3 regions of the Azospirillum sp. UENF 211521 genome follow, and region 2 is predicted to be linked to each of the others. Evidence: predicted binding sites of a transcription regulator. Region 2 holds the regulator's gene; each other region holds the start of a gene.
What was found. Region 2 encodes LexA, which represses DNA repair genes until DNA is damaged. Its sites were predicted from a motif close to ATGTTCTANTTTGGTTC; they were not measured.

Region 1 (3,271 bases), 1.5 Mb from region 2:
GTGCCCGCGACGGGCACCCGCGCGGCGACAGGCCGCGTGGACGGAGCGCCACACATTTGCATGATCGTCAGCGCGGACGGGCGGTGGATGACCACCGCCCCGCCGCTCATAAGGAGATGAGAGGATGCGGAAAATCCTCGAACTCCTGATCCTGCTGTTGCGGGCGCTCAAGCTGCTGCTTGAGATCCTGAACCGCTAGGACCGGGCCGGCGGACGGGTGCTGGAACACCCGTCCGCCCAGCCTGAATGTAAGGTCTTTCCAGCCGCCCGGCAAGACGGCGAAAAGCCCCTCCCCGGCGGACCGGAGAGGGGCTTTCACACAGAGAAACCGGCTTGCCGCCCGGGATCACTCCGGCGTGGCGGCCTCGCCGTCGGCCTCCGGGGTGCCCATCATGGCGTCGGCGACGAGGCCGGCGTTGCCGCGGATCTTCGCCTCGATGGCATCGGCCGTGGCCGGGTTGTTGCGCAGGTAGTTCTTGGCGTTCTCGCGGCCCTGGCCGATGCGGGTGCCGTCGTAGCTGAACCACGCGCCCGACTTCTCCACCACGCCGGCCTGGATGCCGAGGTCGAGAAGCTCGCCCACCTTCGACACGCCCTCGCCGTACATGATGTCGAACTCGACCACGCGGAACGGCGGGGCCATCTTGTTCTTCACCACCTTGACGCGGGTCTGGTTGCCCACCACCGTCTCGCGGTCCTTGATCGCGCCGATGCGGCGGATGTCCAGACGGACGGAGGCGTAGAACTTCAGCGCGTTGCCGCCCGTCGTCGTCTCCGGGTTGCCGAACATCACGCCGATCTTCAGGCGGATCTGGTTGATGAAGATCACCAGGCAGTTCGACTTGGCGATGGAGCCGGTCAGCTTGCGCAGCGCCTGGCTCATCAGGCGGGCGTGCAGGCCGACGTGGCTGTCGCCCATCTCGCCTTCCAGCTCGGCGCGCGGCACCAGGGCCGCCACCGAGTCGACCACCAGCACATCGACGGCGCCGGAGCGCACCAGCGTGTCGGCGATCTCCAGCGCCTGCTCACCGGCGTCGGGCTGGGAGATCAGCAGCTCATCCACATTCACGCCCAGCTTGCGGGCGTAGGACGGGTCCAGGGCGTGCTCCGCGTCCACAAAGGCGCAGGTGCCGCCGCCCTTCTGGGCCTGGGCGATGGCGTGCAGAGCCAGCGTCGTCTTGCCCGAGCTTTCCGGCCCGTAAATCTCGATGATGCGGCCGCGCGGCAGGCCGCCGATGCCCAGCGCGATGTCGAGGCCGAGAGAGCCGGTGGAAACGACCTCCGTCTCGACCGTGTTCTCGCGGGCGCCGAGCTTCATGATCGAGCCCTTGCCAAAGGCGCGCTCGATCTGCGCCAGAGCGGCATCCAGGGCCTTCTGCTTATCCATGGAATCCTTCTCGACCAAACGAAGCTGTGCGGACGACATGCCCGTCTCCCCTTGTTAGATCACATCCGCGGCCGCAGGGCCAACGATCTCACCAACGGTCATTCGGTGAGAAGGAATGTACCAGCTTTGTTCCCCCACGCAAAGCCCTAAGTTCCGCGAATGTTCTCATCGCAAGTTAGGAACGATCCGTCGCCATGCAACGGAATTCCAACTGCGGCGTTCAACAGGAGATGCCCCTCCAACGACACTTCGAAAAGCCACGCATGACGACCGTCCACTCCACGCTCGACCGCATGATCGACCGCCTCACCACCCAGCGCGTCGCGCTCGGCTGGGCCGCCGGCTGGGTCGCGGGAACACCCGGTCTGGTGATGGAGATCGGTCTGGGGAAGGGCCGCACCTACGACCATCTGCGCAGCCTGTTCCCGCCGCGCGACATCCTGGTCTTCGACATGTGGGCGCGCGTTCCCGCGTCCCTGCGCCCGGACGAGGACCGGCTGTTCCTCGGCGATTTCCGGGACACGCTGCCCGCCGTGGCGGAGCGCTTCCGCGGCGGCGTGCGGCTGGCCCACGCCGACATCGGCAGCGCGCGGGAGGACGAGGAGGACGGCATCCGCCGCTGGATCGGCGACCTGATCGAGCCGTTCCTGGCACCGGGCGCGCTCGTCTTGTCGGACCGCCCGATCGGCGCCGGTCGTCGCGGGTGGGAGGCTCTCGCCGTGCCGGGAACGGACCGCTGGGCCTATCACGGCTGGCGGGTCGGGTAAGGCGCCGCCCTATTCCACCCACCGCGTCACTTCCCGTCCCGGATGACCTCCTTCACCTTGGAGGCGAGCTGCTTGAGCGAGAAGGGCTTGGGCAGGAAGTGGGCGACCTCGACCCCGTCGATCTCGCCCAGCCGGTCCTCGGCGTAGCCGGAGATGAAGATCACCCGCATGTCGGGCCGCATCTGCCGGACATGGCGGGCCAGGGTCGGGCCGTCCATCTGCGGCATCACCACGTCGGTGATCAGCAGGTCGATGCGGTTGCCGTCCGTGCCGATCTGCTGCAGCGCCGCCTCGCCGTTCTTGGCCTCCAGCACCTGATAGCCCTTGTTGCGCAGCGCGCGGGCTGAGAAGACGCGCACGGCGTCCTCGTCCTCGACCAGCATGATGGTGCCGGAGCCGGTCAGGTCGCTGCCGCGCCGCTCGCGCGGCTCGCCCTGGTCGGGACGGGCCTCGCCCTTGTGGCGGGGCAGCAGGATGGTGAAGGTCGTTCCCTCCCCCTTTTCCGATTCGACCAGCACGAATCCGCCGGTCTGGCGGACGATGCCGTAAACGGTGGACAGTCCCAGCCCGGTGCCCGACCCGACGCCCTTGGTGGTGAAAAAGGGCTCGAAGATGCGCTGGAGATTCTCCTTGGGGATGCCGCAGCCGGTGTCGATCACCTCGATGGACACATAGTCGCCGGCCGGAATGGTCTCGTGCTCGCGGCGCTGCGCCTGCTCCACCACATGGTTGGAGGTGACGATGGTCAACCGCCCACCCCCGGCCATGGCGTCGCGCGCGTTGACCACGAGGTTGATGATGACCTGCTCCAGCTGGTTCTGGTCGACCTTCACATAGCCGATGTCCCGGCCGTGGAGCATCTTCAGCTCGATGTTCTCGCCGATCAGCCGGCGCATCAGGTTGCCAAGCTCGGCCAGGACATCGGTCACGCTGAGAATGCGCGGCTGCAGCGTCTGCTGGCGCGAGAAGGCCAGAAGCTGGCGCACGAGGTTGGCGGCGCGGTTGGCGTTCTGCTTGATCTGCATGATGTCGCTGAAGGACTGGTCGCCCGGCTTGTGACGCAGCAGCAGCAGATCGCAGAAGCCGATCATCGCGGTCAGCAGGTTGTTGAAGTCGT
Region 2 (3,271 bases):
CCCGCCTGACCCAGCCGCCCTTCGCCGCCGCCGCCATGGACGGCTGGGCCGTCCGCGCCGCCGACATCGTCCCGGCGTCGGCTGGTGCGCCGGTCACCCTGCGCCGCATCGGCGAGTCCGCGGCCGGCCACGCCTTCGCCGGAACGGTCGGTGCGGGCGAGGCCGTGCGCATCTTCACCGGCGCCCCCCTGCCCGCCGGCGCCGACGCCGTGGTGATGCAGGAGGATTGCGAGGACACCGGGGACCGGGTGCGCGTCGGGCGCGCCGTCCCCGCGGGGCGCTTCATCCGCCCCGCCGGCCTGGACTTCACCGCGGGAGAGGATCTGCTTCCCAAGGGACGCTTGCTGACCGCCCGCGACGTCGCCCTGGCCGCCGCGGCCAACCTGCCCTGGCTGCGCGTCCACCGCCGCCCGCGGGTCGCCGTGCTCGCCACCGGTGACGAGATCGCCCTGCCCGGCGACCCGCTGGGGCCGAGCCAGATCGTCAGCTCCAACGCGCTCGGCCTGTGCGCCTTGGTCACCAGCCAGGGCGGCGTCGCCCACAATCTCGGCGTGGCCAAGGACGACCCGGAGCATCTCGCCGCCATGGCCGCCGGGGCGGCCGGCTGCGACCTGCTGGTGACCACGGGCGGCGCGTCGCAAGGCGAGCACGACCATGTGCGCGACGTGCTGGGCGGGCTGTCGCTGGATTTCTACCGCGTCGCCATGAAGCCCGGCAAACCGTTGATCTTCGGGACGGCAAACGGCGTGCCTCTGCTCGGCCTGCCCGGCAACCCGGTGTCCACCGGGGTGGCCGCCCTGCTGTTCCTGGTGCCCGTCCTTCGCCGTCTCCAGGGGCTGCCCGCCGAGAACGCCACCCTCGCGGTCCGGCTCGGCGCGCCGCTGAAGGCCAACGACGACCGCACGGACTTCCTGCGCGCCACCCTGTCCCCCGGTCCGGACGGCGAACCGGTCGCCACCCCCTTCCCGCGCCAGGACAGCGCGATGATGTCCCGGCTGGCCCGGGCCGACGCCCTGATCGTCCGCGAGCCGCAGGCAACCGCCGCCGCCGAGGGCGACCGCGTCACGGTGATCCCGTTGAGCGGCGGTGTCCTGTCGCTTTAATCCCTTCCGCACCCGCCAACCCGGTGACGATCCTTTCGGGAGTCCTGTCCGTCGATTTGCGGTTGATTTCGTCCGTAGGGCTTGACGGGGGTTAAGAACCAAACTAGAACAAGATGGAACGTTTTGCTTTTGTTCCATATCTAGTGCGGAACCGGCCGGGAGGCACAAATGCTCACGCGCAAGCAGCATGAATTGCTGCTTTTCATCAACGAGCGGCTCGGGCAGGGCGGTGTGTCCCCTTCCTTCGACGAAATGAAGGACGCTCTCAACCTGAAGTCCAAGTCGGGCATCCACCGCCTGATCACCGGATTGGAGGAGCGCGGCTTCATCCGCCGCCTGCCCCACCGCGCCCGCGCGCTGGAGGTGCTGCGTCTGCCGGAGGGGCTGGAGACCGCCCGCCCGCGGCCGCCGCGCGCCAAGTTCCAGCCCAACGTCATCAAGGGCGACTTCAGCTTCGCGGGGCGGGAGGCGAACCCGGCGTCGGAATTGGTGCAGCTTCCGCTCTACGGCCGCATCGCCGCCGGCACGCCGATCGAGGCGCTGCGCGACGCGTCCGCCTTCGTGGACATTCCCGCCGCCATGCTCGGCATGGGCGACCACTACGCGCTGGAGGTCGCCGGCGATTCGATGGTGGAGGCCGGCATCCTCGACCATGACACGGTGGTCATCCAGCGTTGCGACAGCGCGGATAACGGCTCGATCGTCGTCGCCCTGGTCGATGACGCCGAGGTCACGCTGAAGCGCCTGCGCCGCAAGGGCAACACCGTGGCGCTCGAACCCGCCAACGCCGCCTACGAAACCCGCATCTTCGGCGCCGACCGCGTCCGGGTGCAGGGCCGCCTCGTCGGCTTGGTGCGGAAGTACTGACGGCAGGATGCTCCGGGGCGACGGTTCAGCGCGCCCCGGTCTTTCTATCGGGCAGCTTTCCCCCCATTGTCCAAGGACGGTCGCCGCGCTGGTCGCGCACGCTCTCGACCCGGATTCCCTTGTTCGACAGGTAAAGGGCTTGCGCGCCCTCCCGACGCAGGCGCCAACGGTCGATGACCAGCGGCGCCCGGCACCCGCGCGACGGGCTCGCGGTCACCACCGCATCGGCCACCGCGCAATCCTCGGGCAAGGCGTCCGGCTGGCGCAGCAGCGCCACGGTCTTTCCCTGCGCGCGGTACAGGCATCCCAGAGCGTCGCAGCGCAGCCGCCCGTCCAGGCTGACCCCGGCAAGCGGCCAGACATCCTGACCGGCCGTCTCCTCCGGCTTCTCCATGCCGTCGCGCCGCCTCCACGTGTTGGCGACCCGGCCGTCGCTGGCGGTGGACAGGCTGAGAATCCCCTCAGCACCGCGCACGGCCATCAGTTTTCCGTCCTCCGACACCAGGATGTCGGGTCGCAGCGCGACGGCCGGAGCAACCAGCCCGCCCACCACCGCGACCACCCCCAACCAGCGCCAGCGCCTTGTCCAGATGGCCAGCCACAGCCCGCCCGATGTGATGGCGGCGATGGCCGCGTCCGGCATGGCTGGAAGGAACGCCGTCGCTCCGGGCAGCGCGGCGGTCCGCTCCGCCGTCTCGATGACCAGCCGGACGCCCCAGCTCATCGCCGTCACCGCCGGCCCCTCCAGCCCGAAGGGCAGCAGCAGGTAGGACAGCAGGCTGAAGGGCATGATCCACACCGTCGTGATGGGGATCGCCACCATGTTGGACAGCACGCCGTAAAAGGCGACCTGTTGGAAATGGTAGAGCCCGTAGGGCGTCGTCGCGACCGTCGCCACCACGCTGGAAAAGACGATTCCGCCCAGCGCCATCACCCCCTTGCCGAGCCAGCCCATCTCGCGCCGCCGGCTCACCGCCCAGGGCGTGAAACGTTCGAAGGCGGCGATCAGGGCGACGACCGCCGCGAAGGACATCTGGAAGCTCGGCCCCAGCATCCCCTCCGGGTCGTAGAGGACGGTGACGATGCCGGCAAAGGCGACCAGACGCATGCTGATCGGCGACCGGTCGGCGATCACCGCTCCCATGACGAGGCCGGTCATCAGCACCGACCGCAGCGTCGGCAGTGGCGCCCCCACCAGCAGCGTGTAGAGGATCGCCGACAGGATGCCGGCCAGCGCCGCGATCTTCTTGATCGGCCAGCGCAGCGCGATCCAGGGAACCAGCGCCAACAACGCCCGCACC
Region 3 (3,271 bases), 760 kb from region 2:
CCCAGCAGGCGCTTGCGCAGCGGGACCAGCGCGCCGACGTCGAGCGCGCCCCGCCAGGAGGTCTGGACCGTCCCCGCCCGTCCTCGGTTGCGCCGCTGGATCATCGCCTCGGCGGCCTTGGCCGGGTCCTTTTCCTCCTCCGTCGCCGGAGCCGGGTCGGCCGGCTCGACGACGGGGGGCGGCGGGGGGGCGGGCACTTCCGCCACCGGGGCGGCGGGTTCGGGAAGCGGAGCCGTGTTCCACCAGGGCGTCGTGACGGGCGCCGGCGTCTCCACGGGAGGCGGGGCCGGGGTCGGTGCGGGCTCGGGGGCGGGCGCCGGCGGGGGTGGAGCGGCGACGACGGGAGCGGGCTCCGGAGCGGGGGCGGACGGCGCGGATGGCCGCGGCGCCTTGAACAGGTTCGCCATGGGCGGGGGTTCCTCGGTCGTGACGGGACGGGGCGGCGGGAAGCAGGACGCGGCGGCGCGGATCAGGATGCGGCGGGCCGTGTCAGCCGCCGGTAGAGCTGCCAGGGCGTCAGGACGCCGGGTGCGTGGAGACCCAGCAGGCGCTTGACCGCCTCAACGCAGGTGAAGGGCCCCCAGGGGGCCGGGCGGGTCAGGCCGCGCCGCACCGGCGCCGGGGTCACCGCCATGCCCAGCCCGCGGTACCAGCCCGGCAGGTCGAAGGCGGCGGGGAGGTCGAGGACCGACACGTCGGTGAAGGGCGACAGCGGATCGACGATCACCCAGCGGCGCCCGTCGTGCAGCAGCGCGAAGCAGTGGCGGAATCCCGGTTTCAGAAGGCGCAGCCACCACAGCTCCGCCTCGCCACGGAAGACCACCCAGGCGCGCGGCGAGTCCCCTTGCGTCCGGCAGGGCCCCATATGGCACGACGGCGGCATCGGCGTGCTCACTGGACGATGCCCTTCTCGCGCAGCACCGGGTGGAGCCGCTCGAACGCCTCCCGCCACAGGGTGTGGGCGCGCTGTTCGCGATACCGCGCCGGGTCCGGCGCCATCAGGCGGCGCCCGTAATGGACCAGCACATGCAGGTGATCGCGGATCAGCAGGCGGCGGCGGTACAGCCGGTCCACCGCGCTCAGCACGTCGCCGGGCTCGCACGGGCGCTGGACCAGCCCCTTCCCGGCGGCGATGCGCGCGCCGGCGGCCTTGGCGTCCTGCGCCTGGACCGACCAGAACCACGCCTCCTCCGCGCTGCCGAACGGTTCCCCGACGGCGTCGGACAGGACCATGGACATGTTGCGGCGTTGGACCATGCGCGGGCCTCCCTCGGAATTGCAGCTTTTGCGTTCGCGGGCGCAGCTTCGCTCTCGGGCGGAGCGCCGGATGGGCCGCGGCGCGCGCGGCTGGCGAACACATGTTCACGTTATGTACTGATTGAAGTCCTTCGTCAAGGAAAATATGAATAGGTTCCTAGGGACGGCTTTCCGTGATTATGTGATTATCCTCCCATGCTGAAACATGCGGACATCTGGCGGGCGATCGACCGCCTCGCGGCCCAGCACGGGCTGTCGGCCTCCGGGCTCGCGCGGCGCGCGGGGCTGGACCCGACGACCTTCAACAAGAGCAAGCGGACCACCGGCGACGGCAAGCTCCGCTGGCCCTCGACGGAGAGCGTGTCCAAGGTTCTGGAGGCGACCGGCGCGTCGCTGTCGGAATTCGTCAGCCTGGTCGGCGATTCCGCCGGCGCGGGTTCGCTGCAGCGGGTGCCGGTCATCGGCTACGCGCAGGCGGGCAACGCCGGCTTCTTCGACGACGCCGGCTTCCCCTCGGGGGTGGGCTGGGACGAGCTTCTGTTCCCCAGCATCGGCGATCCGCACGCCTACGCGCTGGAGATCGCCGGGGACAGCATGGACCCCGTCTACCGCGACGGCGACACCATCATCGTCTCGCCCGCCGCACAGATCCGGCGCAACGACCGCGTCGTCGTCCGCACCAAGGGCGGCGAGGTGATGGCGAAGCAACTCGTCCGCGAAACCGCCACGAAGATCGAGCTGATCTCCATCAACCGCGCCCATCCGGACCGCAGCATCCCGCGCGCCGAGGTCGCCTGGATGGCCCGCATCGTCTGGGCGAGCCAGTAAGAACCAGCCGCGCGGCACACCGTCCTAGGATATTTTTCCTTTACAGCATCGGCGGAAGGGTTTAGCGTCCGGCCATGACCGGAATCGCAAGATCACACCCCCTCCCGTCGCTTCTGGAAGAGCTTGAACGCCGTCACGACGACGCACCGCCCCGTGGCGCGCTGCGGACGGCGGTTCTCGATGGGGTGGAGCGCTGCGCCACGCTGACCCACGCCGCCGCGCTTCGCCTGCACGACCGTCTGGCCGCGGAGGCCCGCCGCGGCACGGCACAACGCCGCCGCACCCTGCCCGCCGGCCGGACCGCCAGCGACGTCTGGCTGGCCCGCCTCGCCGCGTCGCTGACCCATCACCGCAACGCCGCCAGCGCGCTGGTCCGCGACGGCGGTTGAGCCTGGGGTGAACCGGTGGCGCGGCTCTCAGGTCGCCGGAGGAGTGCCGGTCCCGCCGGGAGCCGAGACCGCCCCGTCCACGGCGCCCTCCATGGCGGCGGGCGCGGTTCGCGCCTTCCTCGCGCGCGGCTTGCGAACCGGTGCAGCGGCAGACGGGGACACCGCCAGCGCAGGCGTGTCCTCCGCGGCCAAAGACTCGGAGGGTGCCGGCGTCTCCGCCCGCTCCGCGGCCTTCTTCAGCACCTTGCCCTTTGAAAAGCCGGCCTCGCGCAGGGCCGTCTTCAACTCTTCCCACGCCAAGCGAATGTCCGTGGCGAAGGCCCGCGCGTCGCCGTCGCGGTGGGTGCGGAAATACTCCGCCGCCGCGCGCATCTGGGCTGGCAGGGTTTCCGCCCCGGCGCGCACCGCCTCGTTGCGCAGGCGGTTGTGGCGCTCGTCCAGATAGGTGAGGATGTCCGACAGCTCCTCCGGCGTGCAGCTTTTCTGAAGCTTGTCGGTGACCGCGGGCGCGGCCTTGTCGATCTTCCCGACCAGCTCCGAGCGGCCGCGCTTCAGCTCCGGATCGTAGACGGTGCGGATCACCTGGATCACGCGGCGCCGTTCGCGGAATTGCATCATCTCCCCCCTCAACATGAGTCCTTCGATGGACCGATTCACCGTTTCGAAGGAATCATGCCGCGGAACGGACCGCCTATCAAGCCGGTTTTCGGGCCGCATACCGCCCAAAAACCGGCTTTCCGGGTTATCCGAAGCGGATCAGCGGAAGGCGAACTCCCAATAGAGCGCCCGCGCCCGCG

Region 1: recA (recombinase RecA) is a predicted target of LexA. The motif match lies at 1,503-1,519, and genes of this name have one in related genera.
Region 3: ACWPN5_RS02940 (S24 family peptidase) is a predicted target of LexA. The motif match lies at 1,359-1,375, and genes of this name have one in related genera.

The regions. Positions count from the first base shown of each region.
Region 1 covers NZ_JBSNCF010000001.1:2,848,065-2,851,335, forward strand. The annotation lists gene recA (recombinase RecA) at 347-1,426, opposite strand; gene ACWPN5_RS13360 (class I SAM-dependent methyltransferase) at 1,651-2,154, shown strand; gene ACWPN5_RS13365 (PAS domain S-box protein) at 2,181-3,271, opposite strand, start outside.
Region 2 covers NZ_JBSNCF010000001.1:1,382,541-1,385,811, reverse strand. The annotation lists gene ACWPN5_RS06465 (molybdopterin molybdotransferase MoeA) at 1-1,103, shown strand, start outside; gene lexA (transcriptional repressor LexA) at 1,272-1,970, shown strand; gene ACWPN5_RS06455 (ComEC/Rec2 family competence protein) at 1,996-3,271, opposite strand, start outside.
Region 3 covers NZ_JBSNCF010000001.1:626,734-630,004, reverse strand. The annotation lists gene ACWPN5_RS02955 (hypothetical protein) at 1-407, opposite strand, end outside; gene ACWPN5_RS02950 (hypothetical protein) at 470-895, opposite strand; gene ACWPN5_RS02945 (hypothetical protein) at 892-1,257, opposite strand; gene ACWPN5_RS02940 (S24 family peptidase) at 1,453-2,085, shown strand; gene ACWPN5_RS02935 (hypothetical protein) at 2,160-2,474, shown strand; gene ACWPN5_RS02930 (hypothetical protein) at 2,502-3,092, opposite strand; gene ACWPN5_RS02925 (branched-chain amino acid aminotransferase) at 3,231-3,271, opposite strand, start outside.